Regions from separate parts of the Streptomyces sp. NPDC093795 genome, predicted to be linked through region 4. Evidence: riboswitches for the same ligand, from Rfam matches in the RefSeq annotation. Region 4 holds a riboswitch; each other region holds the start of a gene.
What was found. Region 4 has a riboswitch for cyclic di-AMP ahead of ACIRB7_RS31130 (M23 family metallopeptidase). Riboswitches for the same ligand answer to the same signal wherever they lie in the genome.
Positions count from the first base shown of each region.

Region 1: linked by a shared signal. The riboswitch ahead of ACIRB7_RS23620 (transglycosylase family protein) and the one ahead of ACIRB7_RS31130 (M23 family metallopeptidase) in region 4 are both predicted to bind cyclic di-AMP.
Region 2: linked by a shared signal. The riboswitch ahead of ACIRB7_RS28080 (M23 family metallopeptidase) and the one ahead of ACIRB7_RS31130 (M23 family metallopeptidase) in region 4 are both predicted to bind cyclic di-AMP.
Region 3: linked by a shared signal. The riboswitch ahead of ACIRB7_RS09555 (C40 family peptidase) and the one ahead of ACIRB7_RS31130 (M23 family metallopeptidase) in region 4 are both predicted to bind cyclic di-AMP.

Region 1 covers NZ_JBIWIO010000009.1:58,029-65,711, reverse strand. Annotated here, with positions in the region: gene ACIRB7_RS23645 (SurA N-terminal domain-containing protein) at 1-213, shown strand, start outside; gene ACIRB7_RS23640 (nucleoside triphosphate pyrophosphohydrolase) at 230-1,195, shown strand; gene ACIRB7_RS23635 (globin domain-containing protein) at 1,212-2,444, opposite strand; gene ACIRB7_RS23630 (cytochrome P450) at 2,542-3,837, shown strand; gene ACIRB7_RS23625 (transglycosylase family protein) at 3,931-5,085, shown strand; cyclic di-AMP (ydaO/yuaA leader) riboswitch at 5,344-5,517, shown strand; gene ACIRB7_RS23620 (transglycosylase family protein) at 5,521-6,252, shown strand; gene eno (phosphopyruvate hydratase) at 6,614-7,683, shown strand, end outside.
Region 2 covers NZ_JBIWIO010000012.1:18,868-26,550, reverse strand. Annotated here, with positions in the region: gene ACIRB7_RS28110 (phosphatase PAP2 family protein) at 1-605, shown strand, start outside; gene sigJ (RNA polymerase sigma factor SigJ) at 624-1,535, opposite strand; gene ACIRB7_RS28100 (rhodanese-like domain-containing protein) at 1,787-2,281, shown strand; tRNA gene ACIRB7_RS28095 (tRNA-Met) at 2,378-2,451, shown strand; gene ACIRB7_RS28090 (MerR family transcriptional regulator) at 2,568-3,308, shown strand; gene ACIRB7_RS28085 (PP2C family protein-serine/threonine phosphatase) at 3,453-4,664, shown strand; cyclic di-AMP (ydaO/yuaA leader) riboswitch at 4,866-5,012, shown strand; gene ACIRB7_RS28080 (M23 family metallopeptidase) at 5,024-6,193, shown strand; gene ACIRB7_RS28075 (PrsW family intramembrane metalloprotease) at 6,218-7,549, opposite strand; gene trmB (tRNA (guanosine(46)-N7)-methyltransferase TrmB) at 7,614-7,683, opposite strand, start outside.
Region 3 covers NZ_JBIWIO010000003.1:155,592-163,274, reverse strand. Annotated here, with positions in the region: gene ACIRB7_RS09565 (ATP-dependent Clp protease proteolytic subunit) at 48-671, shown strand; gene ACIRB7_RS09560 (hypothetical protein) at 679-984, shown strand; cyclic di-AMP (ydaO/yuaA leader) riboswitch at 1,375-1,506, shown strand; gene ACIRB7_RS09555 (C40 family peptidase) at 1,509-1,985, shown strand; gene ACIRB7_RS09550 (ATP-binding protein) at 2,001-2,438, opposite strand; gene ACIRB7_RS09545 (8-amino-7-oxononanoate synthase) at 2,601-3,788, opposite strand; gene bioB (biotin synthase BioB) at 3,932-5,200, shown strand; gene ACIRB7_RS09535 (adenosylmethionine--8-amino-7-oxononanoate transaminase) at 5,266-6,486, shown strand; gene bioD (dethiobiotin synthase) at 6,532-7,293, shown strand; gene ACIRB7_RS09525 (VOC family protein) at 7,311-7,655, shown strand.
Region 4 covers NZ_JBIWIO010000014.1:112,920-120,602, forward strand. Annotated here, with positions in the region: gene ACIRB7_RS31115 (DNA topoisomerase (ATP-hydrolyzing) subunit A) at 1-175, opposite strand, end outside; gene ACIRB7_RS31120 (M16 family metallopeptidase) at 357-1,721, shown strand; gene ACIRB7_RS31125 (M16 family metallopeptidase) at 1,718-3,115, shown strand; cyclic di-AMP (ydaO/yuaA leader) riboswitch at 3,363-3,528, shown strand; gene ACIRB7_RS31130 (M23 family metallopeptidase) at 3,541-4,311, shown strand; gene ACIRB7_RS31135 (GntR family transcriptional regulator) at 4,496-5,179, shown strand; gene ACIRB7_RS31140 (HPr family phosphocarrier protein) at 5,335-5,616, opposite strand; gene ACIRB7_RS31145 (GNAT family N-acetyltransferase) at 5,834-7,683, shown strand, end outside.

The sequences.
Region 1 (7,683 bases), on a different contig from region 4:
AACAAGATCGCGGAGAAGCTCGGCGTCACGGACACCCCGGAGGGCCAGAAGAAGCTGACGGACGTCTTCTCCGCCGCCTCCAAGGCCCTCGCCATCGACGTCAACCCGCGCTACGGCGCCTGGGACGACGCCCAGGTCCGGCTCGCCTCCACCACCGCGCCCTGGCTGCGGCAGATCAGCCAGGACCCCGACGCCGCCCCGGCCGGCGCCTGAGCGGTAGGTTCGAGGGGTGACATCTGAGAGCCCCGGCCGCATCGTCCTGCTCACCGCCAGCCACCGCGTGGCGCCCGGACTCCTGTCCTGGCCCGCCTGGCAGGCGCTGCACGGCGCGGACCGGGTGCTCTGCCCCGACGAGCACCACCCGCAGCTGCCGTACCTGCGGGAGGCCGGGGTCGCCGTCGAACTCCTGCGGCCCACCGCCGAGGAACTCGTCGAGGCCTGCGCCGGGGACCGCACGGTCCTGCTGCTTCCCTCCGGCGAGGGCGACCGGGCGCTGACCGACGGCCTCGCCCGGCTCGCCGGCTCGGGCCGCTTCACCATGCCCGACCTGGAGCTGCTGCCCGGCTCGTACGACCTGCCCGGCGCCCGGCTCCTCGACCTCGTGCAGATCATGGACCGCATCCGGCGCGAGTGCCCCTGGTCCTCGCGGCAGACGCACAAGGGACTCGCCAAGTACGGCATCGAGGAGGCGTACGAACTCGTCGAGGCGATCGAGGACGGCGACCGGGAGGAGCTCCGCGAAGAGCTCGGGGACGTCCTGCTCCAGGTCGTCTTCCATGCCCGGATCGCCGAGGAGGACCCGGAGGAGCCGTTCTCCGTGGACGACGTCGCCGGGACGATCGTCGAGAAGCTGATCCACCGGCACCCGCACGTCTTCGGCGACGCGACCGCCGAGACGCCGGAGGAGGTCAAGGCGCACTGGCTGCGGACCAAGGCGATCGAGAAGCAGCGGGAGTCCGTCACCGACGGCGTGCCGCTGGGCCAGCCGGGCCTCGCGCTCGCGACGAAGCTCGCGAGCCGCGTGCGGACGGCCGGTCTCGACGTACCGCTGCCGAAGGGAGAGGGCGTCGGATACGAACTCCTCGCCCTCGCCGCCCGGGCGGAGGCGTCCGGCGCGGACCCGGAGGCGGCCCTGCGCGCGGCGGCCAGGGCGTACCGGGACGCGATCCGCGCGGCGGAGGGCGTCACGTCCTGAGGCACCGCACCGGCTTCTAGGGCGTGTCCGGCCCTGATCCGCCGGGCACGCCCCAGGCCCGCGGCGCGCGGGACTCCGGGTCGTGCCAGAGCGGTGGGGGTGGGCCCAGGAGGCGTTCGGCCGCGCTGCTCGGGCGGACGGTGAAGCCGCCCACGGGCGCCACGGTGTCGTGGTGGACGCGGGCCGGGTCGGTGCCGAGCTCCACGAGCGCCTCGGCGACCTCCGTGAGGAAGCCGGGCGGCCCCGCGAGGTAGACGTCGTGCGCGGCCCAGTGGACGCAGGCCCGCAGCGACTGGAGGAGCCGCTCGGTCGCCTGGGCCTTGGGATGCCCGGGCGCCGAGGTGATGTAGGTGACGCTGAGATGGGGGAGCCGCCCCCTCAGCCGCTCGGCGTCCCACCGTCCGTACAGGTACTCCTTCGCGCGCGCCACGACGAACAGCCGGCCCGTCAGCTCCGGCTCGGCCTCCGCCGCCTCCGCGAGCAGCGCCCGCACCGGGGCCCAGCCCGTACCCGCGCATATATAGGTACGGAGTCCGCCCGGCTCCGTCCGCGCGGTGAGGCCGCCGCCGGGCGCGCTGAGCCGCAGGGTCTCGCCCGGACCCGTCTCCTCGACGAGCGCCGTGCTCATGGCGCCGCCCGGGATCCGGCTCACATGCAGCTCCACCGTGCCGTCCGGCCGGGGCGCGTCCGCGAGGGAGTAGGTGCGCCAGACACGCGGGACGCGCAGCGAGCTGACGCTGACGTACTGGCCGGGGAGGTACGGCAGGGGCTGCCGGGGCCGCAGCGTGAGGACGGCCAGGTCCTCGCCGTACCGCTGGTGCCGGACGACGTCCGCGTCCCACCAGGCCGGCTCCCCGGCCCCGGCCGCCTCGTCGGCGCCCGCCAGCATCAGACCGGCGACACGGCCGTACGCCTCGGCCCAGGCCTTCTCGGCCTCCAGGGTCCAGGCGGATCCGGCGGCGTGCGCGAACGCGGCGAGCAGGCTCGTCCCGACGGCGGCGTAGAGCGGGGGAGAGGCGAGGAACTTGCGGTGGTCGCGGCCGAGCCGGCCCAGGTACTCCGGGAGACCCGGCTCGTCGATGTGGGACACCACGTGCGTGAGCGCGGCGAAGAGCCGGTCCCGCTGGGGCCGCATGTCCGCGGGGAACAGCTCGCGCAGGCCGGGGTTGTTCCAGAAAAGATGCGAGTAGAAGAAGGTGACGGCGTGTTCGGCCCGTCTCTCGACGACCGCGAACGTGCTTCTGAGCATCTGAGGATCCACCGCACGAATCTAGGGCACGGCCCCCCTTCTTGATCACATGATCTCCACACACCTCACCGCCGGGGTCGCCCTGTACCGTCGGGGGGTGAGCACCACCCCCGGCCCCGCCCCCGCCCGTCCGTCTGCCGCGCCGCCCGCCCCCGAGCTCTTCACCTGGGAGTTCGCGAGCGATCCGTACCCCTCGTACGCCTGGCTGCGGGAGCACGCGCCCGTGCACCGGACGACGCTGCCCAGCGGGGTCGACGCCTGGCTCGTGACGCGGTACGCGGACGCCCGGCAGGCCCTCGCCGACCAGCGGCTCTCCAAGAACCCGGTGCACCACGCGGAGCCGGGGAAGACGGGGATCCCCGGCGAGCGCAGCGCGGGCCTCATGACGCATCTGCTCAACATCGACCCGCCCGACCACACCCGGCTGCGGCGGCTCGTGTCGAAGGCGTTCACCCCGCGCCGCGTCGCCGAGTTCGCCCCGCGCGTGCAGGAGCTGACGGACCGGCTCATCGACTCCTTCGCGGAGAAGGGGAGCGCGGACCTCATCCACGAGTTCGCGTTCCCGATGCCCATCTACGCGATCTGCGACCTGCTCGGCGTGCCCCGCGAGGACCAGGACGACTTCCGGGACTGGGCCGGGATGATGATCCGGCACGGCGGCGGGCCCCGCGGCGGGGTCGCCCGGTCGGTGAAGAAGATCCGCGGCTATCTCGCGGAGCTGATCCACCGCAAGCGCCAGGACCTCGGCGACGACCTGATCTCCGGCCTCATCCGCGCGAGCGACCACGGCGACCACCTCACCGAGGCCGAAGCCACCGCCATGTGTTTCGTGCTGCTCTTCGCCGGCTTCGAGACGACCATCAACCTCATCGGCAACGGCGTCTACGCGCTCCTGCGGGACCCGGAGCGGCGGGAGCGGCTCCAGGCCTCGGTCGCGGCGGGCGAGACCGCGCTCCTGGAGACCGCGGTGGAGGAGCTGTTGCGGTACGACGGGCCGGTGGAGATGGCGACCTGGCGGTACGCGACGAGGGCGCTGACCATCGGCGGGCAGGCGATCCCGGCCGGCGACCCGGTGCTCGTCGTGCTCGCCGCGGCGAACCGGGACCCGGAGCGGTTCACTGCGCCGGACACGCTGGACCTCACCCGGCGCGACAACCAGCACCTCGGGTACGGCCACGGCATCCACTACTGCCTCGGCGCGCCGCTCGCCCGGCTGGAGGGACAGACGGCGCTCGCGACCCTCCTGACGCGTCTTCCGGACCTGCGACTCGCCGCCGACCCGGCCGAACTGCGGTGGCGCGGAGGGCTCATCATGCGGGGATTGCGCACGCTTCCGGTGGAGTTCTCCCCGTCCGTACCGCTCCGCCACAGTGACGGCGTGTCAGAAATGTGATCTTCGCGTGATCGTGCGGCCATCGACTTGTGACGAGCGTTCGAATACCGCTACGTTCACCGCACTCTCAGCCGTCACGCGAAAGGCGCTCCTATGCGTTCCGGGAACGGACGACACCGTCGCCCCCGTCAGGCCCCCGCCATCGTCGTCGCCGCCGGTGTGACCGGATCCGCGATGGCGCTGCCGCTGCTCGCCGCCGGATCCGCCTCCGCGGCCGACGCCGCCACCTGGGACCGCGTCGCCGAGTGCGAGTCCGGCGGTCAGTGGAGCGCCAACTTCGGCAACGGCATGTACGGCGGGCTCCAGTTCACCCAGGACAGCTGGGAGCGGAACGGCGGCCTGGCGTACGCGCCCAGCGCCGACCTGGCCAGCCGGGCCCAGCAGATCGCGGTGGCCGAGAAGGCCCTCGCGAAGGGCTCCGTCGAGTGGGCCACCTGCGCGCCGATCGCCGGTCTGACGAACGACGGCACGGCCACCGGTGTGGACCCCGGCCCGACCTCCGTCCCGAAGACCCCCACGGGCCCGGTCGTCGAGTCGAACCGTACGGCGGGGCTGCCCGGGGCCTCCACGGGGACCCCGGAGACCACGAAGGGGGCGACGGGCACGGTCACGCCGACCGCTCCCGTCACGCCGGCCCCGCCCACCGGGCCCGTCTCGCCGACGGCCCCGGTCTCGCCGACCGCTCCGGTGAGCCCCACCGCACCGACCGGCTCGACCACCCCGACCGCCCCGAGCGGCTCGACCGACCCGGCCGCGCCGGTCGTCCCGGTCAACCCGGTCGTCCCGGTCACCCCGGTCACGCCCGGCACCCCTGACGCCTCCGTCACGCCCGGTACGCCTGGTTCGTCCGTAACGCCCGGCACTCCGGAAGGTGACGCGTCGTCGGCCACGCCCGGCACCGGCAAGCACCGGGGCGATGCCGCACCGGAGGAAACCGGCAAGGTGGACACTTCACCTGAATCGGGTAGACATGCTTCATCCGAGAACAAGCTGACCGAAAGCCCTCTCGCCACGACGCCGGTTGACGCGGCGAAGGATTCGGGCGCAACGGACAGTCAGGACACTTCGGGCGCGTACACCGTGCGGCCGGGCGACAGCCTGTCCGACATCGCGCAGGCGAACGAACTCCCCGGAGGCTGGACCGCCCTCTACGACGCCAACCGGCGCACGGTGGGCATCGATCCGGATCTCATCCTCCCTGGTCAGAGCCTCGATCTGACGGACGGTCCGGTTTCGACGGCCAAGTGATTCGGGCGGGAATGTCCGGTTCTGGGCAAGTGAGACATGAGTCTCTTCACCCCAACTGGCGTGTCCCGTCCGTAACCTTTGCCCCCGTCACCTCTCACCTGCACAAACACCACCTTCCGGAAGCCAAGTAGGGGCGATATTTCCGCAATACGCCTCTTTGAACTTCCGGTGGGTCTGTGTCTACGGTCGTCACCGCTCGCCACCGCGGGCCCCGTCGACCGAAACGCCGAATCCTGCCGTCGGCCGATGGGAACAGTCGTCGCGTAAGCGCCGAAGGCAGGAGTGGGGGACCCAAGGTAAGTGCCGGTCCCGGCCGTTGAGAAAGACGGCCGATGATCGGCTTGGGGTGAAGCCGCGTGCTAGGACACGCGGCCGGGCAACTTTCCGGCCCGAACCCGACAGCTCACCTCACAGGCGTCGGTGAGGAGAATCTCCATGCTGTTTTCCGGCAAGGGCAAACACCGCCGTCCCTCCAAGGCCACCCAGGTCGCCACGCTCGTCGGCGTCACCGGTGTCGCCGTCGCGGCCCCGCTGCTGACCGCGGGCACCGCCTCGGCCGCCACGGCCTCCGAGTGGGACCGCGTCGCCCAGTGCGAGTCCGGCGGCAACTGGTCCATCAACACGGGCAACGGCTACTACGGCGGCCTCCAGTTCTCGGCCTCCACCTGGGCCGCGTACGGCGGCACCGCCTACGCCTCGACCGCCAACCAGGCGTCGAAGTCCCAGCAGATCGCCGTCGCCGAGAAGGTCCTCGCGGGCCAGGGCAAGGGCGCCTGGCCGAGCTGTGGCGTGGGCCTCTCCGGAGCCTCCTACGACGGCGGCTCCGCCGAGTCCGCCCCGCAGCAGGAGGAGCGGAAGGCCGAGCAGCCGACCACCCGCAGCGAGCAGCGCCAGGCCCCGAAGAAGGCCACGCAGCAGGCCCCGCAGGAGCAGGCCCCGCAGCGCGAGGCCGCGCCGCAGGCCGCCAAGAAGACCGTCACCACCCCGACCGGCAAGAAGGTCGAGAAGGGTGACGGCGAGTACAAGGTCGTCTCCGGCGACACCCTCAGCACCATCGCCCAGGCGCACGGCGTCAAGGGCGGCTGGGCCCAGCTCTTCGAGCTGAACGACGAGATCGTCGACGACGCCGACCTCATCTACCCGGGCCAGCAGCTTCACCTGAAGTGAGCCCGGCGGTCCGCGTGAGTCCGGCGGCTCACGCGGCCCCACGACCCTCCCGCGGTGACCACCCCGGTCCGGCGCGCCCGTCCCCCGTGCGCGCCCGACCGGGGTTCCGTCCGTTCCGGGCCGCTCCTTGTGTCCGGGCACACCCGTCGAGGGACGACTGAGGAACGACCTGACGGTTACCGTCCAGTAGATCTGATGTCCTTCGTCCCGAAACGCATGCCCTTGGGTCCTTTTTCGTCCCAGGGGGCGGGCGCCCGGCTGGCCGGAGCCCCCGCGCCGGTTAGGCTCTTGTCGCAAGGCCGAGCGACCCCTGCACCGACCTTGCGTCACATCCAGCGTCACATCCCAGAAGGAGATGCTCGTGCCGTCCATCGACGTCGTCGTAGCCCGGGAAATCCTGGACTCCCGAGGCAACCCCACGGTCGAGGTCGAGGTCGGCCTCGACGACGGCAGCACCGGCCGTGCTGCTGTTCCGTCCGGCGCCTCCACCGGTGCTTTCGAGGCCATCGAGCTTCGCGACGGTGACCCCAACCGCTACATGGGCAAGGGTGTCGAGAAGGCCGTCCTCGCCGTCATCGAGCAGATCGGCCCGGAGCTCGTCGGCTACGACGCCACCGAGCAGCGCCTGATCGACCAGGCCATGTTCGACCTGGACGCCACCGAGAACAAGGGCTCGCTCGGCGCGAACGCCATCCTCGGCGTCTCGCTCGCCGTGGCCCACGCCGCCTCCGAGGCCTCGGACCTCCCGCTCTTCCGCTACCTCGGCGGCCCGAACGCGCACCTGCTGCCCGTTCCGATGATGAACATCCTCAACGGTGGGTCGCACGCCGACTCCAACGTGGACATCCAGGAGTTCATGATCGCCCCGATCGGCGCGGAGTCCTTCTCCGAGGCCCTTCGCTGGGGTGCGGAGATCTACCACACGCTCAAGGGCGTGCTGAAGCGCAAGGGCCTCTCCACCGGCCTCGGCGACGAGGGCGGCTTCGCCCCGAACCTGGAGTCGAACCGCGCCGCCCTCGACCTCATCATCGAGGCCATCAAGGAGGCCGGCTACACCCCGGGCACCGACGTCGCGCTCGCGCTCGACGTGGCCGCGTCCGAGTTCTACAAGGACGGCTCGTACGAGTTCGAGGGCAAGTCCCGCTCGGCCGCCGAGATGACCGAGTACTACGAGGAGCTCGTCTCCGCGTACCCGCTGGTCTCCATCGAGGACCCGCTGTACGAGGACGACTGGGACGGCTGGAACACCATCACCTCGCGCATCGGTGACAAGGTGCAGATCGTCGGCGACGACCTGTTCGTCACCAACCCCGAGCGCCTGGCCCGTGGCATCGAGGAGGGCTCCGCGAACGCCCTCCTGGTCAAGGTCAACCAGATCGGCTCGCTGACCGAGACCCTCGACGCCGTCGAGCTCGCCCAGCGCAACGGCTT
Region 2 (7,683 bases), on a different contig from region 4:
CCTACCGGGCCGTACTCCGGGACCTCCGCGCGATCGACGGCGCCGTGTACGCCGCCGTGGCCGCCACCCCCAGCCCCGCGCTCGACGCCGGGCTCCGCAGGCTCTCCCACACGGCCGACCATTCCAAGATCTCCTTCACCCTGGCGGCGGCGCTCGCCCTCGTCCCCGGCCGGCCGCGCCGGGCGGCCCTCGCCGGGGTCGGGGCCATCGCCGTCGCCTCGGCCGCGGCGAACCTGCTGGGCAAGCGTCTGGTCCGCCGGGAGCGGCCGGACCGGGAGGCGGCCCGGGTGGTGGCGGGCCGGCATGTGCCGATGCCGGACTCGGCGTCGTTCCCCTCCGGGCACACCGCGTCGGCGGTCGCCTTCGCCACCGCCGTGGGAGTGGTGCTGCCGCCGGCCGCGGTGCCCCTCCAGGTCCTGGCGATGGCCGTGGGCTACTCGCGGGTCCACACCGGCGTCCACTACCCGGGCGACGTCGCCGCGGGCGCCGTCCTCGGCATCGCGAGCGCCGCCGTCGCCCTGACGGCCGGAGCCTCCTGGTCGGCCGCCACGGGGTCGACCTTCAGAGGCGCGGTCGCCAGGGGGTCGGCCGCCGGGCGGAGGTGACCGGGGCGGAGAGGCCCGTCAGTACGCCGCCCGGGCCAGGTCCTCCTCCGAGAGGTCGAGCGTGGCGAGGCGCTCCGGGTCCGCCAGGATGTGCAGCTCGACGATCCGGTCGCCGGCGATCGTGAACGCCATGAGGGCGGCCGGGCGTCCGTTCGCGACCGACAGGACCGCGGGCGCGCCGTTGACCAGGAGCGGCAGTGCCGCCGTGCGGAACCTGGCGTACGTGAGGGCCTGCGAGATGACGGCCTCGGCGCCCCGGACGATCTTGGAGACGGCCGCGAGGGCCTTGCCGCCGTCGGCGCGCAGCACCACGTCCGGGTCGAGCACCGTGAGCAGTCCCTCGAAGTCGCCGCCCTGTGAGGCGGCGAGGAAGGCGTCGGCGATCTCCCGCTGCCGTCGCGCGTCCGGCCCGGCGGCGGGGGAGGCGTCCTGCACCCGGCGGCGGGCGCGGCTGGCGAGCTGGCGGGTGGCGGCCGGGGTGCGGTCGACGATCCGGGCGATCTCGTCGAAGGAGACGGCGAACATGTCGTGCAGCACGAACGCGAGCCGTTCGGCCGGTGACAGGGTCTCCAGGACGACGAGGAGCGCGAGGCCGACGGATTCGGTGACCTCGGCCGCGTGCTCGGGGTCGGTGGTGTCGGGGAGCCGTACGACGGGGTCGGGGACGTAGTACTCCAGCGGGTCCTCGCGGCGCGAGCCCCGGGAGCGCAGCATGTCGAGGCAGACGCGGCCGACGACCGTGGTCAGCCAGCCGCTGAGGTTCTGGACCCCGCTGACGTCGCTGCGGTTCAGCTTGAACCAGGCCTCCTGGACGGCGTCCTCGGCCTCGCTCAGCGAGCCCAGCATCCGGTACGCCACCGCTCTCAGATGACCCCGGTCGGCCTCGAAGCGCCGGGCCAGCAGTTCGTTGGTGTCGCGGTCCTGTTCCACTCGTCGTTCTCCCCGTTCGCGTCCCGTCGTGCCGTCATGCCGTCATGCCGTCATGCCGTCATGACGGAGGAAACCTCGTCGATGTGACACGGCTGCGGCGGCGGACCGGACCACGGAGCTGAAGCCGTGAGATCCCGATGTGTGAGATCCACGCCGCCTCCTGGCGAACGCCCGGGTTTCCCCGGTCGCCGCCCCCGACCACCGTGGATCCTCACTTCAGCGCGGTGATCTTCGTCCGTAGATTGATCACCATGACGACGACAACGACGCAGGTCAACCCCGTTCTCCGCACGCCGCCGGCCTCCCCTGCCGCCGCTGCCGCGTACTTCTCCGCGAGCCTCGCCTTCCACGCCGACGTCTCCGATGTGGCCTCCGCGCTCGCCACGGCGGCCGCCGAGGGCACCGACCCGGGCTTCGTGGTGATCGACTCGCGGTCGACCGCCTCCTGGGACCAGGGGCACGTCCCCGGCGCGCTCCACCTGCCGACCGCGCTCATCGCCGAGCAGGCCGACCAGCTGCTCGACCGGTCCGTGCCGGTCGTCACGTACTGCTGGGGCCCCGGCTGCAACGGCGCCACGCGCGCGGCGCTGGCCCTTGCCGAGCTGGGCTTCCAGGTGAAGGAGATGCTCGGCGGCTTCGAGTACTGGGTGCGGGAGGGCTTCGCGTACGAGACCTGGGAAGGCCCCGCGGAGAAGGCCGCGGACCCGCTGACGGCACCGGTCGACGCCGACGACTGCGGCTGCTGACCGGCTGCTGAACGCCGCCGATCTGCTGCTGATCGGTTGCTGACGTAAACCGATTTCGTGATTGCCCCGCCCGTAGCGTAGAGTCAGGTTTACCGACGCGGGGTGGAGCAGCTCGGTAGCTCGCTGGGCTCATAACCCAGAGGTCGCAGGTTCAAATCCTGTCCCCGCTACTCAGTAGCAACGAAGGCCCGGATCCAGTCACTGGATCCGGGCCTTCGTCGTGTGCCCGTTTCCCGGCACTTCTCCGCTTGACCTTGACGCGACGTCAAGATTTAGCGTTCTCGGTATGGAGTGGTCGATCCAAGAGATCGCCAAGAAGGCCGGCACCACCAGCCGCACCCTCCGGCACTACGGAGAGCGCGGACTGCTGGAGCCCAGCCGGATCGGCGCGAACGGTTACCGGTACTACGACCAGGCGGCGCTCGTGCGTCTGCAGCGGATCCTGCTGCTGCGCGAGCTGGGGCTCTCGCTGCCCGCCATCGCCGAGGTCCTCGCGGGGCAGCGGGACACGTCCGCCGCCCTCCGCACCCATCTCGCCCTCCTGGAGCAGGAGCGCGAGCGCATCGGACGCCAGATCGCGTCGGTGCGGACCACTCTCCACAAGACCGAGAACGGAGACGAACTCATGGCCGACGAAGTGTTCGACGGTTTCGACCACACGGTGTACGAGGAGGAGGTCACCGAGCGCTGGGGCCGCGACGCGTACGAGCAGGGTGACCGCTGGTGGCGTTCGCTCGACGCCGCGCAGAGGAAGGCGTTCATGGACGAGCAGTCCGGCATCGCCCGCGACTTCGCCCGGGCGCTCGGGGACGGCCTCGCCGCCGACAGCGACGAGGTGCAGGCGATCGCGCGGCGCCAGGTCGCGTGGCTGTCGCACACGACGACCCCGAGCAAGGAGTACGTGATCGGTCTCGGCCGGATGTACGTCGACGACCCGCGCTTCACCGCGAACTACGACAAGCACGGTGAGGGGACCGCGGTCCTCGTCCGGGACGCGATGGAGGTCTACGCGGAGCGGAACCTCTGACGGCCGCCTCCGCGCAGGTCCGCGCCGGGCTCCGCCCCGTACGCCAGTCGGACCCGTGGAAGTCGCCGCACGGCGGGGCGGCGGCCACCCTGGAAGGGCGCGGTACCGACCGCGGCCGGGTACGGACCGGGCAGGAGAGCACAGGTGGGGCACCCCCTAGGAGCGGGCGGCGGTGGGCGGCGGGGCGGCGAGGGCCGTCGCCCGTACGGGCGTGCCCGGCGGTTCATCCGCGCGCTGCCGCCGCTGGTCATCGCCGGCGGGGTCGTGTTCGACCTACTGACACCGCCCGCGTACACCGCCGCGCCGCTCTTCTCCGCCGCCCCGCTGATCGCCGCGCCCTTCTTCTCCACCCTCACGACGCTCCTGACGGGGATCGCCGCCGTCCTCGCCTCCGTCGGGCTGCACCTCTACAACGGCACCGCCGACGAGGTCCCGACCCTGACCGAGACCCTGACCGTCGTCACCGTCTCCGCGCTCGCCCTTCTCGTCAGCCGGGTCGTGCGCAGGAGCGGGGAACGGCTCGCCTCTGCGCGGGTCATCGCGGAGACCGCGCAGAAGGCCGTGCTGCCGACGCCGGCCGAGCGGATCGGCGGACTGCAGTGCGCGGCCCGTTACGAGGCGGCGCAGGCGGACGCGTTCATCGGCGGCGACCTGTTCGCCGTCCAGGACACCCCCTACGGGGTACGGCTCGTGGTCGGGGACGTCCGGGGTAAGGGGATGGAGGCGGTCGAGGCCGTGGCCGTCGTCATCGGGGCCTTCCGGGAGGCGGCCGAGCAGGAGCGGAGCCTGGAGGGCGTGGCGCAGCGCCTGGAACGGGCGCTGGCCCGCGAGGGCACCCGCAGGGACGGGCTCGACGCCTTCGAGGGGTTCACCACCGCGGTCCTGGCCGAGATCCCGCGCGGCGACGGGAGCGGCACCTTCGACGGTTTCGTACGGGTCGTCAACCGCGGGCATCCGCCGCCGCTGATGCTGTACGCGGACGGGCGCCTGGACACGCTGGAGCCGACCGAACCGGCGCTGCCGCTCGGCATGGGTGATCTGGCGGTGTGGCCGGACCGGGCCGAGGGGCGGCCGTACCCGCCGGGCGCGACGCTGCTCTTCTACACCGACGGCCTCTCGGAGGCCCGGAACGCGGCGGGAGTCTTCTACGACCCGGGCGCGCGCCTCGCCGGGCGGATCTTCCCGGGGCCCGAGGAACTGCTGGACGCGCTGGTGGACGACGTACGGCTGCACACGGGCGGCGGGGCGACGGACGACATGGCGCTGCTCGCGCTGAGCCGTCCGGCGACGGGGCAGCCGGAGCGGCGCCGCACGATGCCGGTGGTGCCGCCGGGCGGCCCCGGTCACCGGCCGTAGTCGAGAGGTGTCGCTGCGATAACAATTGACATAACGTCAGATCGCGGGGGTTTGGGCGGCGCCTGCTGAAGGGCGGTCAACTCGGACCATTCCCTACCAATTCAATGAATGATCAAGAGGAACGGCTTGGAATCGGGACCCTCCGTCTATTAACGTTCGATAACGCAGCGCGGTCGTCCCAGCCGCCGCAAGAGGCGGCACCGTGCGCACGCGCCGAATCCTGAAAAGGAACCGGGGAACCACCAATTGGGGTGAATCGGGCCCTTCGCACCTGTGCGACCGTGCCCGTAGGAGACCTTCCTGCTCCGAACCCGTCAGCTAACCCGGTAGGCGAGAAGGAAGGAAAGGAGCGCCCCTTCGTGGCGTCCAACACCCCTGCCCCCGAGGCTCCCTTCGACGCCTTCGGTGGTGGTGCGGGTCCCGCCGCGCCGGGCACCGAGTGGAACCCCACCGAGGATTCCCTCCGCGCCCAGAGCCGCTCCGGCGGCCGGCACCGGGTCGTCAAGCAGCGTTCCAACTTCGCCCGTTCCTCCACCGTCCTCGGTGTCGGTGTCATCGCGGCCGTCGGCGCGGGCGGCCTCGCCACCGCGCAGGAGAAGCCTCCGGTGGCCATCTCCTTGCCGGACCTCCCGGACCTAAACCTGCCCGACGCCCACGACCTCCCCGGCGTCGGCGCCCTCCTCCCGGACGCGGACGACGCGGGTACGGGCTCGGCCTCGGGCGCCGGCGACGACATGGCGGCCGCCGGCGCGGCCCGCTCCAACCCGAACCCGCTCACCGCCGCCACGTACACCACCCTCGACAACGAGCAGGCCGGGAAGACCGAGCAGGCGGGGACGGCCGAGCAGGCCACGAGGACGGCGGCCGGCACCGCCGACGCGGGCGAGGCCCTGCGCGCCCGCATCCTCCAGCAGGCCGAGCAGCAGCAGGCGTCCGCGGACGCCGCGGAGAAGGCCGCGGCGGAGAAGGCGGCCGCCGAGAAGGCGGCGGCGGAGGCCGCGGCCAAGGCCGAGGCCGCGGAGAAGGCGGCCGCCGAGGCGAAGGCGAAGGCCGAGGCGGAGGCCAAGGCCAAGGCGGAGGAGGAAGCACGGGCGAAGGCCGAGGCCGAGCGCCTCGCGCAGCTCGCCGCGAGCTACTCGATGCCGCTCTCCTCGTACTCCGTCAGCGCCACCTACATGCAGTCCGGCTCGATGTGGTCCTCCGGTCACCACACGGGCCTCGACTTCGCCGCCCCCACCGGCACCCCGCTCAAGGCGGTCCACGGCGCCACCGTGAAGTCGGCGGGCTGGTCCGGCTCGTACGGCTACCGGATCGTCCTGGAGCTGGAGGACGGCACCGAGGTCTGGTACTGCCACCTATCGTCCATGACGGTCGGCGTCGGCCAGACCGTGGGCACCGGCGAGACGATCGGCCGCGTCGGCGCCACCGGCAACGTCACGGGCGCCCACCTCCACATGGAGGTGCACACGCCCGGCGGCACCGGCATCGACCCGGCGGAGTGGCTCCGCTCGAAGGGCCTGACGGTCTGAGGCCCGAGAGCCGAGAACTTCGGCTCAGCTCCGGTACGGGTTGTAGCCGTCGTAGTCCAGGTACTGCGGCGGCGACCAGGCCCGGCCCGTGGCCCTGGCCGCGTAGGTGAGCGCGGGCGAGGCGACCTCGCGGCGCTGCCACAGGTGGTGGAGCAGCTCCTGCTCGCGGGCCGGGAAGTCGGGTCCTGCCGTGCCGCGCCGGGCCCGGTCCCTGAGGAACGCCAGGGTCGTCGCGAAGGACTCGTACTCGCCCACCGCCCGCGCGGCCGGCGGGCCGTACGTCCGGGCCGCGAACGAACGGGCCAGCTGACGGGCCCGCATCGAGGAGAGCGCCAGCGGCTCGGCGGGGGAGAGCCAGCCGGCCGCCGCGTACGCCGGGAGCTCCCCGGATATCGTGCGCAGCTCCCGCTGCCGGCTCCACACCGCGAGCCAGGTCAGCAGGCCGAAGGCCGGGACCATGAGCGCCCCGTACACCGCGAAGAAGGCCCAGGGCCCGCCGAAGGTGGCCGAGCCGTTCCAGGCGGCGTGCAGGCCCATCGCGAGCAGCAGCCCCGCGAGCGGCAGCAGCACCTTCCGGAGGCGTTTCCCGCGCGGGGCGAGCGCGGCGAAGCCGAAGCCGATGCCGGTGAGCACGGTGAACAGCGGATGCGCGAACGGAGACATCACGACCCGTACGAAGAAGGTCGCGGCGGTCACCGAACCGAGCCCTGAGGTGCCGAACTCCTGGTCCTCGCCGAAGGCGTTGCCGAGGTAGAGGATGTTCTCGGTGAAGGCGAAGCCGGTCGCGGTGAAACCCGCGATGACGACTCCGTCGACGAGGCCGCCGAAGTTCCTTCTGCGGAAGAGGAACAGCAGCAGGATCGCGGCCGCCTTCGCGCTCTCCTCCACCACCGGCGCGACCACCGTGGCGCCGAGCGTGTCCGCCGAGTCCGGGTCCGCGGTGGCCGTCGCGATCCAGCGGACCGCGAAGGTGTTCGCGAGGATCGCGACGAGCGCGGCGGCGAAGGCGCCCCAGGCGAAGGCGAAGAGCAGGTTCTTCCACGGGCCTGGCTCGACCCGGTCGAGCCAGCGGAAGGCGGCCATGAGCAGCGGTACGGGAAGCAGGGCGAGGCCGAGGCCGACGAGGAAGCCCTCGGTGCCGGTCTGCTCGCGGACCAGCGCCAGGATGAACAGGGCGCAGATCGCGAGCACGGTGATGACGGCGATGGCCCGGACCAGCTTGCTGCGCCAGAAGGCCCGGCGTGGCCGGTACCGCCACTGGGACCGGTCGGCGGCGGCGGGGAAGGCCGGCTCCTCGGTGTCCCGGTGGGGGACGGGAGCGGTCTCCGGCTGGTCGGAGGGGGCGGGGTTCGACACGTGTGCGACCCTAACGACCCCCACCGACACCGGGCGACGCAGTTACCCGGTTACCCGCTCGGGGTCACTTCCGGCGGAAGAGCAGATCGTGCACGACATGGCCCTTGTCCAGGCCCTGACCCTCGAAGCGGGTG
Region 3 (7,683 bases), on a different contig from region 4:
TACGGCCTGTACGTCCTGTACATTTTTTACAGATGGAGGTGCCCGTCATGCACGCTCGCCACGTACTGCCCGAGTTCACGGAGCGGACCAGCTACGGAACCCGGACCCTCGACCCCTACTCCCGGCTCCTCGCCTCCCGGATCGTCTTCCTCGGGACACCGATCGACGAGACCTCGGCCAACGACGTCATCGCCCAGCTCCTCTATCTGGACCACGCGGCGCCGGGCCAGGACATCTCGCTCTACATCAACTCCCCCGGCGGCTCCACCACCGCGACGACCGCGGTCTACGACACGATGCGCTCGCTCCACTGCGACGTGGAGACCACCTGCCTGGGCCAGGCCGCCTCCACCGCCGCGCTCCTGCTCGCCGCCGGCACGGCGGGCAAGCGGCTGATGCTCCCCGGCGCCCGGGTCACGCTCCGTCAGCCCGCCCTGGACGAGCCGATGCAGGGGCAGCCGAGCGACCTCGACCTCCACGCGCGCGAACTGCTCCGGCTGCGCGCCCTGGTGGCCGGGGCGTTCGCCGAGCACACGGGGCAGCCCCGGGAGCGGATCGACGCCGACCTGGACCGTCTGACCGTCCTGGACGCGCCCGCGGCGGTCGCGTACGGCCTGGTGGATCATGTGATCACCAGCCGGCGCGCGGCCGCCGGCGGCGCGGCGCGGTGAGCCGGCCGTGGTCCCCGAGCTGCCGCCGCTGCCCGCCCTGACCCGGGCCGAGGGCGAACTCGTCGACGTGTACCTCGAAGTCGTCGACCTCCTGGGGAAGATCAATCCATCCAGGGGTACGCATACCTATGGAGCTCTACGGGCGGCACAGGCCCTGGTGGGGCGGGCCGAGGCGCTGCGCGAAGCTCTGACGCTGATGCATGTACGGGGTGAGAGCGAGGTGCACGCGGACACATTGGCGCGTGCTCTGCGCGTGTTGGACGGGGAGCGCAGGACCGGTCGGGTCACCGTCCCGGGACCACGCGCGAGTTGACATTTCGTCGTGTCGTGTCGAGGTCCGTACGGCCGACATCTGCCGCAGAAACACTCCCTCGTTCGGCGTAGTCGACGAGTCGATTAATGGCTCGGGTGACTTGCGCACCACGTGTACACATCTGGCGGAATGGGGCGTTCCACCCCTGGTGCGGGGCTCGTTGGCCAAACCTCCGAAGATCACGAAAGCGTCCTGTCCACCCGAACGGATCAGTCGTGAGGAGCCTCACATATCGCTGTTTCAGCTCGGATTTCACCCTGGGTGTGGGTCAAGATCCCTGTCGACGACAAGCCCCCGCCGCCGCGGCGGGGCGGTCCGGGCGGACGCCGAGTCCTGCCGCTGTCCCGGACGTCTGGTCGACAGGAGTGGATCGGCAGGAGTGGAGGACCCGATTTTTACGGGGCGTACGCGCTGTTTCGGCAGCGGGGCCGTCCCTTGGGGTGAAGCCGCGACCGCGGCCGGGCATCTTCGCCAGCCCGAACCCGACAGGTCATCCTTCGCAGGCGGCTGACGAAGGGTTGCGCATGACTGCGCAGATGCACGTCCCGTCCCTGCTGTCCCGGGCCGGAGCCGTCTCGGCTCTCACCCTCGCCGCCGTCGGCGGCACGCTGCTCGCACCAGGTGCGGCATCGGAGGCCCAGGCAGCCACCACGCACGCGAACAAGGCACTGAGCGTCGCCGCGTCCAAGAAGGGAGCCCCGTACGGGTACGGGAGCGCCGGGCCCTCCCGGTTCGACTGCTCCGGTCTGACGCTCTACGCGTACAAGAAGGCGGGCAAGCCGCTGCCCCGTACCGCGCAGCAGCAGTACAACAAGACCCAGCACATCTCCGCCTCCACCCGGCAGAAGGGGGACCTGGTCTTCTTCCACTCCGGCGGGAGGGTGTACCACGTGGGCATCTACGCCGGCAGCGGCAAGATCTGGCACTCGCCCAAGTCGGGGTCCTGGGTGAAGCTCGACAAGATCTGGTCGTCGAAGGTCTACTACGGCCGCGTCCGGTGACCCGGCGGACAGGCGTTAGCAGCTCGCCAGGGGGGCCACGGTCCACGGGATCGTGATCCAGACCGTCTTGCCGCCGTCCTCGGTCGGAGTGACCGAGAGACGGCCGCCCGCCTCCGCCGCCAGGACACGGATGATGACCATGCCCCGGCCGTTGTCCTGCTGAACCGCCGCCGGGAGGCGGCGGGGCCGGCGGGGGTGGCTGTCGGTGACGCCGATGTGGAGCCGCTCCTCGCGCTCCAGGCGGACCTCCACCGTGAAGGTGGGTGACTGGCCGAGGGTGTGCAGGACGGCGTTGGAGGCCAGTTCGGAGACGATCAGACGGATCGAGTCCGCGATGTCCGCGGCGCCGTCGAGACCCCAGTCGGTGAGGACGTCCGCGACGTACCGCCGGGCCGTGGGGACCGAGGCGGGGTCGCTCGGCAGCGTGAGAGATGCTTCCTGGTGATCTGCCATGGCGACGCTGTCCCTTTCCCGCCGGGGCCGCTGCCCCGGATCGCGCTTCGCGTCAGAGTGCCACCGATCGTGCCGCGCCGGGCGGCGTTCCACCAAGATATGTCCCCATCTGTCGCCCGAAGCGGTGAACTATGGTCCTCGGGAACCCCCTTGGGCCGACGTTCACCCCTGCCGGGCGGCGGGCGCGGTCCTCAGGATCGTCTCCACGGCGCGCTCGATCTGCGCGTCCGTCAGATCGGCGCGCGCCGTGAGACGCAGCCGCGAGATGCCGTCGGGCACGGACGGGGGCCGGAAGCAGCCGACCGCGAGGCCCTGCTCGCGGCAGTCCGCCGCCCAGCGCAGCGCCGCCTCCGGGGAGGGGGCGCGCACCGACACGACGGCCGCGTCGGGCCGGGCCGCCGTGAGGCCCGCCTCGGTGAGCAGCCCGTACAGCGTGGTGGCGACGGTACGGGCCCGCCCGGCGAGGCCCGGCTCGGCCGCCAGCAGCCGGAGGCTCGCCAGCGCACCGCCCGCGGCGGCCGGGGCGAGGCCGGTGTCGAAGATGAAGGTGCGGGCCGCGTTCACCAGGTGCTCGATCACCCGGGCCGGGCCGAGGACGGCGCCGCCCTGGCTGCCGAGGGACTTGGAGAGGGTGAGCGTGGCCACGACGTCCTCGTCGCCCGCGAGCCCGGCTTCGTGGAGGGCGCCCCGGCCCCCTTCGCCGAGGACGCCGAAGCCGTGGGCGTCGTCCACCACGAGCCCGGCGCCGTGCGCGCGGCAGGCCGAGGCGAGCTGCGGCAGCGGAGCCTTGTCTCCGTCGACGGAGAAGACGGAGTCGCTGACGACCAGGGCCCGCCGCCCCGGGTGCGCGTCCAGGGTCTTGGCGACGGCCTCGGGGTCGGTGTGCGGGACGACGGCCGTCTCCGCGCGCGCGAGACGGCAGCCGTCGACGATCGAGGCGTGGTTGGACGCGTCGGAGACGATCAGCGAGTCCCGGCCGCCGAGCGCCGTCAGGGCGGCGAGGTTGGCGGTGTAGCCGGAGGAGAAGACGAGAGCCGCCTCGAAACCGCAGAACTCGGCGAGTTCGCGCTCCAGGCGGGTGTGCAGTCGGGTGGTGCCGGTGACGAGCCGGGAGCCGGTGGAGCCCGCGCCCCAGCGCCTCGCTGCCTCGGCCGCCACCTCGGTGACCTCCGCGCGGCGGGTGAGCCCGAGGTAGTCGTTGCTCGCCAGGTCCAGCAGCTCCGACTCGGCCGGCCGGGGCCGCAGCACCCGGACGAGACCGGCCTCCGCCCGGCGGCGCGCCTCGCCGTCGGTCCAGTCGAACGCGGTACGGCGCGGGCCCGCGGCCCGTGCGTCGTCGGCCTGTGACATGCGGCGATCCTTTTGTAGGCAGCGCACAGACCCTAACCGGAGGGTGCCGAGGTCGGGATGTGGTCATCCACACACCTCTATCGGGGGCGTTTGTTCGGTTCCTCCTTGGCCCCGGGGTGGGCGGTAGGTAAGGATCAGCGGTTATGGACCTGCTGAACACGCTGGTGGAGAAGGGGCTGCGGCGCGAGCTGCCGACCCGTGAAGAAGCGCTCGCCGTCCTGGCGACCTCCGACGACGAACTGCTCGATGTGGTGGCGGCGGCCGGCAAGGTGCGCCGTCAGTGGTTCGGGCGCCGGGTGAAGCTCAACTACCTGGTGAACCTGAAGTCGGGGCTGTGCCCCGAGGACTGCTCGTACTGCTCCCAGCGGCTCGGCTCCAAGGCCGAGATCCTGAAGTACACCTGGCTGAAGCCGGACGAGGCCTCCCAGGCCGCCGCGGCGGGTGTCGCGGGCGGAGCCAAGCGGGTGTGTCTGGTGGCGAGCGGCCGCGGTCCGACGGACCGTGACGTGGAGCGCGTCGGCAGGACGATCGAGGCCATCAAGGAGCAGAACGAGGGCGTCGAGGTGTGCGCCTGCCTCGGTCTGCTCTCGGACGGGCAGGCGGAACGGCTGAAGGACGCCGGCGCCGACGCGTACAACCACAACCTGAACACGTCCGAGGCGACGTACGGGGGAATCACCAAGACGCACACCTACGCGGACCGCGTGGACACCGTGCAGAAGGCGCACGCCGCCGGTCTCTCGGCCTGCTCGGGTCTGATCGCGGGCATGGGCGAGACGGACGAGGACCTCGTCGACGTCGTGTACGCGCTGCGCGAGCTGGACTCGGACTCGGTGCCGGTCAACTTCCTCATCCCCTTCGAGGGCACCCCGCTCGCCAAGGAGTGGAACCTCACCCCGCAGCGCTGCCTGCGGATCCTCGCGATGGTGCGGTTCGTCTGCCCCGACGTCGAGGTCCGGATCGCGGGCGGCCGTGAGGTGCACCTGCGTTCGATGCAGCCGCTGGCCCTGAACATCGCGAACTCGATCTTCCTCGGCGACTACCTGACGAGCGAGGGCCAGGCCGGCCAGGCCGACCTGGACATGATCGCGGACGCGGGCTTCGAGGTGGAGGGCGCGGGCACGACCACGCTGCCCCAGCACCGTGCGGACGCGCTCGCGGCGGCCGGTGCGGCTGCCGGTGCGGCGGGCGGCGGCTGTGGCTCCGCCGCGTCGGCGGGTTGCGGTTCGTCCGCGTCGGCCGAGGGCGCGGGCTGCGGTTCGCACGCGGAGGCCGGCGGTGGCTGCGGTCCCTGCGGCGGTCACGCGGTGCCCGCTCCGGCGGAGGCGGAGACGGTCACGGGCAACGCCCGCACCGACCTGGTGGCGGTACGGCGCCGGGGCGCCGGCACGGACCTCGCGCCGAACGCGTGACGCCCGTGCGCAACGACGAACTCCTCACCCTGGACCGGGCGCACGTCTGGCATCCGTACGGCCCCATGCCGGGACGCACGGACCCGCTGGTCGTGGAGTCCGCCTCCGGTGTACGCCTCCGGCTCGCCGAACCCGCCGAGGGCCAGGCCGAGTTGGTCGACGGCATGTCGTCCTGGTGGTCGGCGATCCACGGCTACAACCACCCCGTGCTCAACGAGGCAGTGCGCGGCCAGCTGGAGCGGATGAGCCACGTCATGTTCGGCGGGCTCACCCACGAGCCGGCCGTGCGGCTCGCCGCCCGGCTCGTCGAGATCACGCCCGGACCGCTGCGGCACGTCTTCCTCAGCGACTCGGGGTCCGTGTCCGTCGAGGTCGCGGTCAAGATGTGCCTCCAGTACTGGCGCTCCCTCGGCCGCCCGGAGAAGCAGCGGCTGCTCACCTGGCGCGGCGGCTACCACGGGGACACCTGGCAGCCGATGTCCGTGTGCGACCCCGAGGGCGGGATGCACGAGCTGTGGACGGGGGTGCTCCAGCGGCAGGTGTTCGTGGACGCCCCTCCGGCCGCCTACGAGGAGTCGTACGCCGAGCTGCTGCGTACCGAGATCGCGACGCACGCGCACGAACTGGCCGCGGTGATCGTGGAGCCGGTGGTGCAGGGCGCGGGCGGTATGCGCTTCCACGACCCGGCGTATCTGCGGGTGCTCCGTGAGGCCTGCGACGAACACGACGTGCTGCTCGTCCTCGACGAGATCGCCACCGGGTTCGGGCGGACTGGCACGCTGTTCGCCGCGGACCAGGCGGGCATCTCCCCCGATGTGATGTGTCTGGGCAAGGCGCTGACCGGCGGCTACCTGTCGATGGCGGCGACGCTCTGCACGAGCCGGGTCGCCGACGGGATCTCGCGGGGCGAGGTGCCGGTGCTCGCGCACGGCCCGACGTTCATGGGGAACCCGCTGGCGTCCGCGGTGGCCCTGGCCTCGATCGACCTGCTCCTCTCCCAGGACTGGGAGGTCGAGGTCAAGCGGATCGAGGCCGGACTGCGGGAGGGGCTCGCGCCCGCGGCCGACCTCCCCGGGGTGCGGGAGGTACGGGTGCTCGGTGCGATCGGCGTCGTCCAGCTCGACCACCCGGTCGACATGGCGGCGGCGACGCGCGCGGCGGTCCGGGAGGGCGTGTGGCTGCGCCCGTTCCGGGACCTGATCTACACGATGCCGCCGTATGTGACGGGCGACGAGGACCTGGCCCGGATCTGTGCCGCCGTGCGCGCGGCGGCGGCAGCGGGCTGAACGGCGAGAACGACAGTACGGCAGCAGGGCAGAACGGGAGCAGCAGTGGGAATCGTCGTCGTCAGCGGCACGGGTACGGAGATCGGCAAGACGGTCGTGACCGCGGCGGTGGCCGCCGTGGCCACGGCCGCCGGCCGGTCGGTCGCCGTCCTGAAGCCCGCGCAGACGGGTGTCGGGCCGGAGGAGCGCGGCGACGCGGACGAGGTCGTCCGGCTCTCGGGCGCCGTGGGCTCCGCCGAGCTGGGCCGCTTCCCGGAGCCGCTCGCTCCGGGCACGGCGGCCCGGCGGGCCGGACTCGCCCCCGTGGGGCCCCGTCAGGTCGCCGACGCCGCCCGGAAGCTGGCGGCCGAGCACGACCTGGTCCTCGTGGAGGGCGCGGGCGGACTGCTCGTGCGCTTCGACGAGGAGGGCGGCACGCTCGCGGACGCGGCCGCGCTGCTCGGCGCGCCGGTCCTGGTGGTGGCCCCGGCCGGTCTGGGGACGCTCAACTCGACGGCCCTGACGGCGGAGGCGCTGCGGGCGCGCGGGATCGAACAGCTGGGCGTCGTGGTCGGCAGCTGGCCTGCCGCGCCGGACCTGGCCGCGCGGTGCAATCTGGCGGACCTGCCGGAGGCGGCGGGCGCGCCGCTCCTCGGAGCCGTACCGGAGGGGTCGGGGTCGCTCGACCCGGCGGAGTTCCGGGCGGCGGCGGGCGGCTGGCTGGGCCCCGCGCTCGGGGGCACCTGGGACGTGGAGGAGTTCGGGGGGCGGTTCGCCGCCGCCTTCGGGGACGCCTCCTTGTTCGATGAGCAGCCCTCGGGGCGGTGACTCCGTAGGCTGGAGGCATGCGTGCTTCCGTGCAGGAGATCGTGTTCGACTGTGCCGACCCGGCTGCCCTCGTCCGCTTCTGGACGGAGCTCCTCGGTGGTGATCCGGTGGACCGGGGCGACGACTGGTCGTATGTGGACCCGCCGGGATTCGTCCGGCTCGCTTTCCAGCGGGTGCCGGAGGGCAAGACGGTGAAGAACCGGGTCCATCTCGACCTTCGGGCGGAGGACGTCGAGCGGGCCGCCGATGAGGCTCTGCCGCTGGGCGCGGCCCGGGTCGGCGGCCTGGTGAAGGACGAGTACGGCGCCTTCCAGGTGATGCGGGATCCGGAGGGCAACGAGTTCTGCTTCGTGTCGGGCTGAGGTGGTTCGGATGACGCTGCTGAGGTGG
Region 4 (7,683 bases):
TGCGGCGCTGGACGGGCTTCATGCCGTCCCTGGCGTCCGGGAGGGCACGCGAGTAGATCACCGAGTACGCGTACTCGAGGAAGGAGCCCTGCATCTCGTCGACGACGTCGATGTCGAGGATTCGCTCCTCGAACGCGTCGTCCGGCGGCGGTGTCTTCGTGCTGCGGCGGGCCATCGCGGCTGCGGCTCCTTCACCAACAAGGTTGATCTGACGCGGACCATTGTGGACCGTGCCACCGACAGCGCCGACCGCGACCCGGAAGAGGGACATCTCCGGGGGGCGGGAACTTCGCCAGGTGTCGGCGCGCTTGCATACAGTGGCAGGACTTTTTCACATCGCGATCGAAGGGACGTACATGCCCATGGGTCACACGGCCACGGCCGAGGCCGGCTCCGGCGGCCTGACAGCGACCGAGCACCGGTTGGCGAACGGGCTGCGGGTGGTGCTCTCGGAGGACCACCTGACCCCGGTCGCCGCGGTCTGCCTCTGGTACGACGTCGGCTCGCGGCACGAGGTCCCGGGCCGCACGGGCCTCGCCCACCTCTTCGAGCACCTGATGTTCCAGGGCTCGAAGCAGGTCCACGGCAACGGGCACTTCGAGCTGGTGCAGGGCGCGGGTGGCTCGCTCAACGGCACGACGAGCTTCGAGCGCACCAACTACTTCGAGACCATGCCCACGCACCAGCTGGAGCTCGCGCTCTGGCTGGAGGCCGACCGCATGGGCTCGCTGCTCGCCGCACTGGACGACGAGTCCATGGAGAACCAGCGGGACGTCGTCAAGAACGAGCGCCGTCAGCGCTACGACAACGTGCCGTACGGCACGGCCTTCGAGAAGCTGACCGCCCTCGCCTACCCGGAGGGCCACCCGTACCACCACACGCCGATCGGCTCCATGGCCGACCTGGACGCGGCCACCCTGGAGGACGCGCGGAACTTCTTCCGCACGTACTACGCCCCGAACAACGCGGTGCTCTCGGTCGTCGGCGACATCGACCCGGAGCAGACCCTCGCCTGGGTCGAGAAGTACTTCGGCTCCATCCCCGGCCACGACGGCAAGCCCGCACCGCGCCCCGGCGACCTGCCCGAGGTCATCGGCGAGCAGCTCCGTGAGGTCGTCGAGGAGGAGGTCCCGGCCCGCGCGCTGATGGCCGCCTACCGGCTGCCCCACGACGGCACGCGCGAGTGCGACGCCGCCGACCTGGCCCTGACGGTCCTCGGCGGTGGCGAGTCGTCCCGTCTGCACAACCGTCTGGTCCGCCGCGACCGCACGGCCGTCGCCGCCGGCTTCGGCCTGCTGCGGCTCGCCGGAGCGCCCTCGCTCGGCTGGCTGGACGTCAAGACCTCCGGCGGCGTCGAGGTCCCGCAGATCGAGGCGGCCGTCGACGAGGAGCTCGCCCGGTTCGCCGCCGACGGCCCCACGCCGGAGGAGATGGAGCGCGCGCAGGCCCAGTTGGAGCGCGAGTGGCTCGACCGTCTCGGCACCGTCGCGGGCCGCGCCGACGAACTGTGCCGGTTCGCCGTGCTGTTCGGCGACCCGCAGCTCGCCCTCACGGCCGTCGACCGGGTCCTGGACATCACCGCCGACGAGGTGCGGGCGGCCGCCGCGGCCAAGCTGCGCCCCGACAACCGCGCGGTGCTCGTCTACGAGCCCCTGGCGACCGAACAGAGCGACGACGACACCGCCGACGGCGATGACGATGCAGAGGGAGCGGACCAGTGACCGACGCTGCCGTGTCTTTGACGAGCATGGACTTCCACCCGCAGCCGGAGCCCGGTGCCGCCAGGCCCTGGGCCTTCCCCGCCCCGGACCGCGGGAAGCTGGACAACGGTCTGACGCTGCTGACCAGCCACCGTCCCGGCCAGCAGGTCGTGGCCGTGGAGCTGTTCCTGCCGGCCCCGCTGGACGCCGAGCCCGCCGGCCTCGACGGCGTCGCCACCATCATGGCCCGCGCGCTCTCCGAGGGCACGGACCAGCGCAGCGCCGAGGAGTTCGCCGCCGACCTCGAGCGCTGCGGCGCCACGCTCGACGCGCACGCCGACCACCCGGGCGTACGGGTCTCCCTGGAGGTTCCCGTCTCCCGGCTGCCCAAGGCGCTCGGGCTGCTCTCCGAGGCCCTGATCGCCCCGGCGTTCCTCGACACCGAGATCGAGCGCCTGGTGCGCAACCGGCTCGACGAGATCCCGCACGAGACGGCCAATCCGGCCCGTCGCGCCGCCAAGCAGCTCTCCAAGGAGCTCTTCCCGGCCGAGTCGCGGATCTCGCGGCCGCGCCAGGGCACCGAGAAGACCGTCAAGGCGATCGACGCGGCCGCGGTCCGCGCCTTCTACGAGGCGTACGTCCGGCCCGCCACGGCCACCGCCGTGGTCGTCGGCGACCTGACCGGCGTCGACCTGGACAAGGTCCTCGCCGAGACCCTGGGCGCCTGGACCGGTGAGCCGGCCGAGCCGCTCCCGATGCCGCCGATCTCGGCCGACGACACCGGACGGGTCGTCATCGTCGACCGACCCGGCGCCGTCCAGACCCAGTTGCTGATCGGACGGATCGGCCCCGACCGGCACGACCGCGTCTGGTCGGCCCAGGTCCTGGGCACGTACTGCCTCGGCGGCACCCTCACCTCGCGACTCGACCGGGTGCTGCGGGAGGAGAAGGGCTACACGTACGGGGTGCGTGCCTTCGGGCAGGTACTGCGCTCCGACAGCCAGGGGAACGGCGCCGCGATGCTCGCCATCAGCGGTTCCGTCGACACGCCCAACACCGGCCCGGCGCTCGACGACCTGTGGAAGGTGCTGCGGACGCTGGCCGCCGAGGGTCTCACCGACGCCGAGCGCGAGACGGCCGTGCAGAACCTGGTCGGGGTCGCCCCGCTCAAGTACGAGACGGCCGCCTCGGTCGCCGGGACGCTCGCCGACCAGGTCGAGCAGCACCTCCCCGACGACTACCAGGCCCAGTTGTACGCGCGGCTCGCCGAGACCGGCACGGTCGAGGCGACCGCGGCCGTGGTCAGCGCCTTCCCGGTGGACCGGCTCGTCACCGTGCTCGTGGGCGACGCGGCGCAGATCGCGGACCCGGTGCGCGCGCTCGGCATCGGTGAAGTCACCGTCGTGACCGGCTGATTCCGGCTCCCGGCCCGGCTCCCGGCCCGGCTCCGACACGGTCTGACCCGGCTCTGATCCGGTAAGGGGAGGGCTCCGACGGCATGTTTCGTCGGAGCCCTCCCCTTTGTCCGTATTAAGCGCAAGGGTGATCGTTTGCCCTGTGGCATGTCTTACAAACTGGCGAGTCCGGTTGGTGATTGAAAGATGATCCGCATAGCGTCGGTGCGTCTGTTCGGCAGTTGCACCCGCCGCACCCGCGGCACCCGGACAGTCATCGCCGAGTCCCCGTCAGGCGCGAGCCTGGGGAGCCGGGGACCCATACGTAGTCCCTGGGGTGAATCGGGCGCCTTCGTCTCGTACGGAGGGGCTCGTAGGAGACCTTCCTGCTCCGAACCCGTCAGCTAACCCGGTAGGCGAGAAGGAAGGAAAGGATCAGCCACTACATGGCGTTCACCCGTGCCACCGGGAAGCATCGTGGGTCGAGCCGGATGGCGCGCCGCAGCGTGGGCTTCGCCGGCGCCGCGACCCTCGCCACCACCGGCGTCATCGGAACCCTCGCTTCCCCGGCGCTCGCCGCCGACGCGGACAACCGCTCCGTCGAGGACACCGGCCTCACCAAGGTGATCACCGAGGACTCCCTCGTGGACCGGATCAACGCCCAGGCCGCCGCCCAGGAGCAGGAGGCCTTCGAGGCCGCCGCCAAGGCGAAGGCCGAGGCCGAGGCGAAGCGCAAGGCGGAGGCCCGCGCCAAGGAGATCCGCGAGGCGGAGGAGCGCGCCGCCCGTGAGGCCGAGCGCCGCCGCCTGAACTCCTTCCAGCTCCCCGTCGCCGGCTCGTACGTCTCCACCGGCTACCAGACCGGCGGCTCGCTCTGGTCCTCCGGCAGCCACTCCGGCGTCGACTTCCACGCCGGCTACGGCAGCAGTGTCGTCTCCGTCGGCTCCGGCACCGTCGTCGAGGCCGGCTGGGGCGGCGCGTACGGCAACAACATCGTCATCCGGATGAACGACGGCACGTACACCCAGTACGGCCACCTCTCCTCCATCGGCGTGTACGTCGGCCAGAGCGTCGAACCGGGCGAGCAGATAGGCATCTCCGGCTCGACCGGCAACTCGACCGGCCCGCACCTCCACTTCGAGGCGCGCACGAGCTCCGAGTACGGCTCCGACATCAACCCGCTCGCCTACCTCCGCGCGCGCGGCGTCAGCGTCTGACGCACGCCCACCTCAACGTCGCAAAAGCCCCGGCTCGTGCTGAGCCGGGGCTTTTCGTCGGTCAAAAAGGCTTCCATATTTCGCTGAGGCATCGGAAATTCCGGCGCGCTGCAATAGAGTCGCAGATCGGGCGCAGAACAGGCGTCGCAGAATTGTCTCGCGCAGACCAAGGCGGAGGTCGGACATGCGCATTCCCGCGCACTCGGTATGCACGGCGATCCGGGACGACATCGTCTCCGGCGTCTTCGAGCGGGGCAGCCGGCTGACCGAGGAACAGCTCGCCCGCCGGTACGGCGTCTCCCGCGTCCCGGTCCGCGAGGCCCTGCGCACCCTGGAGTCCGAGGGCTTCGTCGTCACCCGCCGCCACGCGGGCGCGCACGTCGCCGAGCCCACCGAGCAGGAGGCGGCCGACCTGCTCGACATGAGGGCGCTGCTCGAACCGCTGGGCGCCGCGCGTGCCGCCCAGCGGCGCACCGAGGCCCACCTCAAGGTGCTGCGGGGCCTGGTCAGACTGGGGCAGGAGCGGGCGAGACGGGGCCAGGGCGAGGACCTGCGCTCGCTCGGGGGCTGGTTCCACGAGACGCTGGCGCAGGCCTCGGGCAGCCCGGCCCTGACAGCGCTGCTGACCCAGCTGCGCCACAAGATCGCCTGGATGTACGCGGTCGAGCAGCCCGCTCAGCCGGTGGAGGCCTGGGCCGAACACGGCGCGATCGTGGACGCCGTGGCGCGCGGTGACGCCGAGCGCGCGCGGGCGCTGACCGCGCTGCACGCGGAGCGCTCGCAGCCGCTGCACCGGCTCAAAAGGCCGGAGCGCGGGCACGTGAGGGTTTCGCAACATGTCGTCAACACGGCGAGCGTCCGGAATTAACGCGCACACCGTATACAAAGAATAGCAATTCCGTGGCCCGCGTTCCGTGCTGCCCAAAAGCGGGCCGAATCCGGGTCGGTGGAAATGCGAAAGGCCGTGGCCGCCGGAATTCCGGCGGCCACGGCCTTTCGTCGTACGGGAGAGGTCGACCCGGGTCAGACGGTCTCGGGGAGCTCGTCGAGACCCTCGGCGACCAGCTTCGCCAGACGGTCCAGAGCGGCCTCGGCGCCGTCGGCCTCCGAAGCGAGGACGATCTCCTCGCCGCCCTGCGCGCCCAGGCCGAGCACCGCGAGCATGGAGGCGGCGTTCACCGGGGTGCCGTCGGACTTGGCGATCGTCACCGGAACGCCGGAAGCCGTGGCGGCACGGACGAAGATGGACGCGGGGCGGGCGTGCAGGCCCTCGGCCCAGCCGACGTTGACGCGGCGCTCAGCCATGGTGTTGCCCTTCAAGTCTTAAGCGGTTGTCTAGACCAGTCTCTCACGGGATGCTCCGTGCTCACGCCGACCTTCGGCCCGGGACCGGACCGCCTCTCGGCCCGCCCCCGCCGCCCACGGCGTGCTCACCACCTTGCACGGAGTGACCCCACCATGCACGGCGTACACCCACCGCGCGACCCGTGCCACCGCCGTGTCGCGGCCGTAGGCTGACCCCATGCAGAGCGCGTCGGAACAGTCGGAAGCGGCGGAACACCCGGCACGACCGGCGCGTCCGGAACCACCGGACCACGACTACCCCGACCACTGGGAAGCGGACGTCGTGCTCCGCGACGGCGGCACCGCGCGCATCAGGCCCATCACCGCCGACGACGCCGACCGCCTCGTCAGCTTCTACGAGCAGGTCTCGGACGAGTCGAAGTACTACCGCTTCTTCGCCCCCTACCCCCGGCTCTCCGCCAAGGACGTCCACCGCTTCACCCACCACGACTTCGTGGACCGGGTCGGGCTCGCGGCGACGGTGGGCGGCGAGTTCATCGCCACCGTCCGCTACGACCGCATCAACGAGCGCGGACTGCCGGCCTCCGCGCCGGCCGACGAGGCCGAGGTCGCCTTCCTCGTCCAGGACGCCCACCAGGGACGCGGAGTCGCCTCCGCCCTCCTCGAACACATCGCGGCGGTCGCGCGGGAGCGGGACATCCGGCGCTTCGCCGCCGAGGTCCTGCCCGCCAACACCAAGATGATCAAGGTCTTCACGGACGCGGGCTACACCCAGAAGCGCAGCTTCGAGGACGGGTCCGTACGGCTCCACCTCGACCTCGAACCCACCGACCGCTCCCTCGCCGTCCAGCGCGCACGGGAGCAGCGGGCCGAGGCGCGCTCCGTGCAGCGCCTCCTGACCCCCCGGTCGGTCGCCGTCGTCGGAGCCGGGCGCGCCGCCGGAGGCGTCGGCCGCACGGTCCTCCGTAACCTCCTCGGGGCCGGCTTCACCGGACGCGTGTACGCGGTCAACGCCGCGCTCGCCGCGCTCGCCGGGGGCGCCGGGGGTGAGGGCGCGGCCGCGGAGTTCGACGGCGTCCCCGCGTACCCCTCCGTCGGCGCCATCGGGCAGACCGTTGACCTCGCGATCGTCGCCGTCCCCGCCGAACGGGTGCCGGAGGCCGTCGCGGACTGCGGCGAGCACGGCGTACGGGGCCTCGTCGTCCTCTCCGCCGGGTACGCGGAGAGCGGGGCGGAAGGGCGCGAGCGGCAGCGCCAGCTCGTCCGTCAGGCCCGCTCGTACGGGATGCGGATCATCGGCCCCAACGCCTTCGGGATCATCAACACCGCCGACGTCCGGCTCAACGCCTCCCTCGCACCGCAGATGCCGGCCGCCGGGCGCATCGGACTCTTCACCCAGTCCGGCGCGATCGGCATCGCCCTCCTCGCCGGACTGCACCGGCGTGGCGCGGGCCTGTCTTCCTTCATCTCGGCGGGCAACCGCGCCGACGTCTCCGGCAACGACTTCCTCCAGCACTGGTACGACGACCCCGGGACCGACGTCGTCCTCCTCTACCTGGAGTCGATCGGCAACCCCCGGAAGTTCACCCGGCTGGCCCGCCGCACCGCCGCCGTCAAGCCGGTCGTCGTCGTCAAGGGTGCCCGGCACAGCGGCAGCGCCCCGCCCGGCCACCGGGTGCCCGTCACCCGCATCCCGCACGCCACGGTCTCGGCCCTGCTCCGCCAGGCCGGGGTCATCCGCGTCGACACGGTCACCGAACTCGTGGACGCGGGACTGCTCCTGGCCGCCCAGCCGCTGCCTGCCGGGCCCCGGGTCGCGATCCTCGGCAACTCCGAGTCCCTCGGCCTCCTCACGTACGACGCCTGCCTGACGGAGGGGCTGCGCCCGCTGCGGCCGCTCGACCTGACGACGGCGGCGGAGCCGGCGGACTTCCGGGACGCGCTGGCCGCGGCGCTCGCGGACGAGACCTCCGACGCGGTCGTCGTGAACGCGATCCCCTGGGTCGGCGAGAACGGCGCCACCGAGTTCGGCGACGGGGAGGTCCTCGCCGCCAGCCTCCGCGAGGC